DNA from 2 places in the Tepidibacter aestuarii genome. Region 2 is predicted to be linked to the other one. Evidence: riboswitches for the same ligand, from Rfam matches in the RefSeq annotation. Region 2 holds a riboswitch; the other holds the start of a gene.
The links. Region 2 has a riboswitch for lysine ahead of kal (3-aminobutyryl-CoA ammonia lyase). Riboswitches for the same ligand answer to the same signal wherever they lie in the genome.
Positions count from the first base shown of each region.

Region 1: another riboswitch for lysine. It lies ahead of M2214_RS04020 (Na+/H+ antiporter NhaC family protein); the one in region 2 lies ahead of kal (3-aminobutyryl-CoA ammonia lyase).

Region 1 is NZ_OW235315.1:843,284-846,816, reverse strand. Features, by position in the region: gene M2214_RS04020 (Na+/H+ antiporter NhaC family protein) at 93-1,838, opposite strand; lysine riboswitch at 1,984-2,162, opposite strand; gene M2214_RS04015 (sugar phosphate isomerase/epimerase family protein) at 2,230-3,018, opposite strand; gene serA (phosphoglycerate dehydrogenase) at 3,030-3,533, opposite strand, start outside.
Region 2 is NZ_OW235315.1:2,362,726-2,366,258, forward strand. Features, by position in the region: gene M2214_RS11695 (3-oxoacid CoA-transferase subunit A) at 1-652, opposite strand, end outside; gene kce (3-keto-5-aminohexanoate cleavage enzyme) at 657-1,478, opposite strand; gene kal (3-aminobutyryl-CoA ammonia lyase) at 1,490-1,870, opposite strand; lysine riboswitch at 2,002-2,178, opposite strand; gene mgsA (methylglyoxal synthase) at 2,281-2,691, opposite strand; gene rodA (rod shape-determining protein RodA) at 2,707-3,533, opposite strand, start outside.

The DNA of each region.
Region 1 (3,533 bases), 1.5 Mb from region 2:
ATATAGTTTTGATTACCCACAAAATAAAAAAAGTAGCTACCTGAATTTCATTAGCACGAAATCCAGATAACTACTTTTATATTAATATTTTACTATAAATCGGCTACATCCTTTAAAGATACACTTTCTGCATCCTCTACAGGAGTTCCCACAAAATACACAGTTCCAATTATAGCTAAAACAGCTATTGGAAGAGTTATATATACAGGTACTCCAAATCCTGCTGGTAAATATCCAAATAGTATAGATATAGTACCTACAGTTACAGCATATACAATTTGAGTATTAACATGATCTATATGATTGCATCCTGCTCCCATTGAAGATAGTATAGTTGTATCTGAAATAGGTGAACAGTGATCTCCAAAAGTTGCTCCAGTTAAAACAGCTCCAGCGCTCATTATAATGTATGAAGACTCTGGCGATATAGCATGTGCTAAAGGTATAGTAAGTGGCATAAGTATACCCATTGTTCCATAAGATGTACCTGTCGCAAAAGATATAACAGCTGCAAGTGCAAATATCATAGATGGCAGTAAGAATTTAGGTATAGCACCAGATAATACTGATACTAAAAACTTAGCAGTTCCAAGCTCTTTTATAACACTACTTAAAGACCATGCAAGTAATAATATAACACCTGTTATAACTAGTGAATTCATTCCCTTTACCCACGTATCAATAGCTTCTGATACCTTGAATATTTTTTGACTAGTACCCATTATAATAGCTACTATACTTGCAAACAATGCACCCTGGAATAATACTATACTTGCATCAGATGCTCCAAAAGTTTCTCTAACAGCTGCAAATGAAACAGGTGAATTCTTTAATAATTCTATTAAAACAGTATCTTCTCCACCCATTATAGTATTGTATCCATTGTAGTAAAAACCAAGTAAAGATGCAAATATTAAAACTCCTATAGGAACTATAGCATTCCATACACTAAGCTTAATTCCTTCTTTAGGTTGAATCTCTTTACTTTCCTCTTCAAACTTAGCATCCATCTCATCACCTAAAACTTTTCCACTAGTTCTAGCTCTTCTCTCACACTTAAGCATCGGTCCAAATTCTCTTAAGAATATAGCAGTACAAACTATAAATATAAGAATTAATATATTGTAAAATCTATAAGGAATAGTAGATATAAATACAGAATAAGCATTTACCTGTTGACCTATACTTGCATAAGCATCCTTTATTAAACTTATTTCATAACCAATCCAAGTAGATATAATAGCAATACCAGCTATCGGAGCTGCAGTTGCATCTATTATAAATGATAATTTTTCTCTTGATATCTTCATTCTATCTGTTACAGGTCTCATTATAGGGCCTACTATAAGTGCATTTGCATAATCATCAAAAAATACTATAAGTCCTAAAATCCAAGTAAATAATTGAGCACTTCTAGGAGATTTAGCTCTTTTAGCAAGGCTCTCAGCTATAGCTTTAGCTCCTCCCATTCTAGTTATAAGTGCAATAAGTCCTCCTATAGTTAAACATTGAAGAATAATACCTGCATCCCAAGGGTCTGCTAAAGATGATAAAACCTTGTCTATTATAGATAAAAATCCATTAAATAATGCCATAAAAACATTAGAACCACTTAAACTAACCAAAAACGTTCCTGAAAATACTCCTAAAAACAAAGATAACACAACATTTTTAGTTACAAATGCTAAAACTATAGCAACTAAAGGTGGTAATAAAGTTAATAACCCAAACTTATCCGCATTAACTTGAGCTGGGTCTAGCTCTTCTGCAAATCCAAAGTTCATGCATAATGCAAACAACATAAAAGTTAAAATTAAAATAAATCCTCTTTTTCTCATTTTTACTCCTCCTAAAATTTAGATTACAAGCGAAATTTTTTGGAGAAGAGTCCATCAAAACAAAAAAACCTTGAGTCTTCACTCAAGGTTAAATAAGCATGTTTAAATTAATACCCTACAAATAGGGCTAATTGCCTACTTTCATTTGAATGATAGCTCCCCACAAATAAGTATTTGTGACAGTGTTGCATATATTATACGCAACCCCAACCCTACAACCTTAAAGCATCAGTTGTAAAGCTTCGGCATTATTTCCTTTCGTGCTTCTTCATAGTGCTTAACTCCAAAGCAGTACTATTAAACAATGCAACCTCTATCTTTTTTTTCGTTCACTTGTTATTTCATAATGATACAATACACTCTTAGTTTAGTCAACAACAAAATTTTAATTTTATATGAACTTTCTCAAATTTTCTAATGATTCTAAAGCTTTTTCTCTAGGTCTTACCTCTAATATATAAACCTTATCTTCAGCTCCTATATCCTCTATATACTTTGAAAAATCAAGCTTCCCATCTCCTACAACTTGATGATCACTTATATCATTTACATCATGGACATGAACAGTTTTAATTTTATCTATATTATTTTTGAAAAATTTTATTTCATCATACTTTTCAAAATAAGAATGACCTATATCCCATGTTAAAAATACATTTTTTTCATATATAATATCATCTAAAATTTCTTGGTACAATTTCTGAGTAAATTTTCCAGAATTTTCAACACAAAGTCTAATCTTGTCTTCACAATAATCACTCAAATCTATAAGAGAACTTTTCAAAATACTTTTATATTCTTCATGATATATATCATCTAAATAACATTTTTTATCTGTCAATGTAAAATAAGGAGTTGATCCTATGTGTATAGTTATTCTACTTGCATCTATATTTTTTCCAAACCCTATAATTTCTTTCAATCTATCAATACCAGCACGCCTAACCTTTTCATGAAGATTTAAAAGAGATATATCCTCAGGTGCGTGCATAGTAATCTCTATATTGTTTTCTTTCTTATATTTTTTTATATTTTCTATATCCTTTTCATCATAATTTTCAGGAAAAAAACACTTCATATTCATATTTATCTCAACTGCATTAAATCCATTTATTTTAGCAAATTCCATGCAATCAAGTATATTTTTTTCTCCAACTGATGCTGCATATCCTATTTTCATAAAACCGCCTCCTATAACTTTATACCTTTAGCCCACAATACATTTTTTGAATTTGATATACCTTCAATAGATTCTTTTGATACTCCTTCATCTACATTTAGTATCATTAAAGCTTTTTGCCCTCTTGTATTTCTACCAACTTGCATAGTTGCAACATTCACATTGTTCTTTCCAAGAACCATTCCTATATCCCCTATTACACCTGGAACATCCCAGTTTTGTATAAACAGCATATGTCTAGTAGGATTTACATCAACTTCATATCCATGAATTTCAACAAGCTTTCCTTCCTTTTTTGAAGATAAACTTCCAAGGAGAGTAAATTCACCATTCTTATTTTTTATTTTTACAGACATTGAATCCACATAGTTTTTATAGTTATCTTTTTTCTTTTCTTCATTTACAATTATTCCTCTATTTTTAGCACATAAATGAGCATTTATATAATTTACATTTTCCTTCATTACAGGCTCTAAAAGACCTTTTATAAATGCTATTGTAACCATTTGAACATC
Region 2 (3,533 bases):
ATTCATCTCCTTTGACTATGTAATCAATCAAAACCCCTGGTGTCATTACTGATTCTTGATTTATCTCTCCTGTATCTACTAAAGACTGTGCTTCTACAATAACTTTATCTGAAGCCATGGCTATCATAGGATTAAAGTTTTTAGTAGTTCCTTTGTAATATGTATTCCCAAATTCATCTACGACACTTCCCTTAATCAGACCTATATCAGCCTTAAGAGGAAGCTCTAACAAATATTCTTTTTCATGTATATTTATTTTCTGCTTATTTTCTTCTACTAAAGTTCCAATCCCAGTCTCAGTAAGTACACCTCCAAGGCCAAACCCACCAGCTCTTATTCTTTCAATCAAAGTCCCCTGTGGAGATAATTCAACCTCCATTTTTCCCTCATTCATCAATCTTCCCGTTTCAGCATTAGTTCCTATATGAGATGCTATAACTTTTTTTACTTGATTATTAGCAATAAGTCTTCCAATCCCTTTGTCAACAAAACTTGTATCATTACCTATAATAGTCAAATCTTTTATATTCATATCTATTAATAGATCAATCAGTTTCTCTGGTGTTCCACATCCTAAGAATCCACCTATCATAATAGTAATTCCATCTTTGAATAAGCTTTTTAAAGAATCTACATCAACTACCTTATTCATATTCTCACCCCTTGAGTTTAAGTATTTTTCTAGCTTCATCACAAGAAGCTATCTCTCTTCCTAATACTTTAGATATTTTAACTGCCTTTTCAACTAACTCTGCATTTGACTTAGCTAAAACACCTTTTGATATGTACACATTATCTTCAAACCCAACTCTAACATGACCGCCTAAAAGTATTGATAGAGCTGCCATTTCAAATTCATATCTTCCAATTCCAGCAACAGTAAAAGTCGCATTTTTAGGTATACTTCCCTTTAAAAATAATAAATCTCTACAACTTGCACTTATTCCTCCATTAACTCCCATAACAAAGTTAAAATGCATATTGTCATCTATATATCCTTTCTTAAAAAGCCTTATAGCTGTATCTATCATACCTTTGTCAAATACTTCTATTTCAGGCTTTATATTAATCTCTTTCATTTTAATTGCAAACTCTTTAATCGTGTTTTCAGAATTTACAAATATATCGTCTCCTCCAAAATTACATGTTCCACAATCAAGTGTTGCCATTTCTGGATCCAAATATATAGGTTGAAGTCTTTCTTCATTACTCATACCAACTGCGCCACCAGTAGACGGTTGTATTATAACGTCTGGGCATCTATTTTTAATCTCATTTATACAAGCTCTAAATCTTTCTATATTTTGAGTTGGTTGTCCATTATCTTCTCTTACATGCAGATGTATTATACTGGCTCCAGCTTCATAAGCCCTTTGCGCTTCATCTCCTATCTCTTTAACAGTATACGGAACCGTAGGGTTATGAGCCTTTGTAACCTCTGCACCACATATAGCTGCAGTTATAATTAACTTATCCATATTTTACCTCCTTATCTTCTCTGCTTATCTTTTGGAACAACACAAGTTCCACTTGCTCTACACACAACTATAGGATCATCTAGTATATCTGCAGCAGAATCATTTATATCTGGTCTTTGAACTGCAACCTTTCTAGCTTCAAATATCATCTTTCTAGAAGAATTGCCTTCACTCACTATACGCCCATATGCCTCTATATAGTCACCCGCATAGACAGGTGCTAAAAACTCAACATTGTCATATGCTTTAAAAAGACCTTCATCTCCATCATTTCTAATCAAAAGTTCTGTAGCTACATCTCCAAATAGCTGAAGCATCTTTGCTCCATCAACTAAGTTTCCTCCATAATGTGCATCATGTAAGCTCATTCTAACTCTTATCAAAACATCCATAATTCATCCCCCTTTTTGTTTAAAAAATTTACTTTCTTTATAATTTACTTAGCGATAAAAAGCGTTGAAAATAATTATTTTCAACGCTTTAAAATAGTGCTAATTTACGCAATGAAAATCTTTATTCCCACCACATAAATAGCACATCATAATATAAATGACAGTTACAAAGCTATGCACTTTGTACCCAAGAACTCATTTAAGAACAAACAAATTCTTTCGGCAAGAAAACCATTCATCTTTAATATCAGAGGTTCTTCTCCTTAAAATTAAAAATTACCCTTTTTCCTGCGGCCTCTATTCATGCAAATAATTAAGTTTTTCCTTTACACTAATAAATATGATTAAATATCTATTTATATGCAAAAAAAATATGCTATCTAGAATCTAGATAGCATATTTTTGCTTAATTATTTGAACATGTTAGTTTTTCTTACACTTCTCCAATCTAAATCTCCTCTTTCAATAGCTTTTATAAATATCTCAGCACTTGCTAAGTTAGTAGCTACTGGAACATAATGTACATCGCACAACCTTATTAAAGCTTGTATATCTGGCTCATGAGGCTGAGACTCTAATGCATCTCTTAAAAATATAACTAAATCCATATCTTCTTCTGCAATTTTTGCACCGATTTGTTGGTCTCCTCCTAATGGCCCAGATAAAAATCTATTTACTTGAAGTCCAGATCCCTCTTGAATTCTAAGTCCTGTAGTTCCAGTAGCATACAAATTGTGTTTTTCTAATATATCTTTATATGCTATTGTAAAATTAACCATAGTTTCTTTTTTCCTGTCATGAGCTATTAAAGCTATATTCATATATATACACTTCCTTTAAAAGTTTATCTTTTTTCTTCTCATAGATACATTTAATACTATACCAAGAGCCATCATACTAGTAACCAAAGAACTCCCACCATAACTAACAAAAGGAAGAGTAACTCCAGTAACAGGCATAAGTCCTATAGCCATTCCTATATTTTGAATAATTTGATACAAGAACATAAATAATACGCCTATTGTTATTAAAGTTCCATAAAAATCCTTTGCATTCTTTGCTATTTTAAGTATTCTATTTAAAAACAAGGAAAACAACAGTGCTAATACAACTCCACCGATTAAGCCTAATTCTTCTCCTAATACAGCGAATATAAAATCTGTTTCCTGTACAGGAAGGAAATTATATTGATTTTGAGTTCCTTTAAAAAGACCTTTTCCAAATATCTTTCCAGATCCTATTGCTACCATAGACTGAATAACCTGATAATTTCCAGGGTATTTCGGATCCCCGGGATGTAAAAAAGCATCTATTCTAACTCTTTGATGCGGTTTTAAAAAATTATATACTATAGGTATAGATACTATAGCAGTAATGGACGTATAAGCTATTATCTTATAATTAAGTCCCGAAACAAATGTCATACCAAATATTATAGATATAAATACTATTGCAGTTCCTAAATCGGGTTGTTTTAAAATCAACAACAATATAGGTGCTGCATATGCGATTATAGGTAACAAATCTTTAAATGTGTTTAACTTATTTTTTTTATTTTCCAAAAATTTAGCAAAGCTTATTATAAACCCTAACTTAACTATTTCTGATGTTTGAATATCTATTGGTCCTAATTTAATCCATGAAGTAGCACCTGCATGAGACA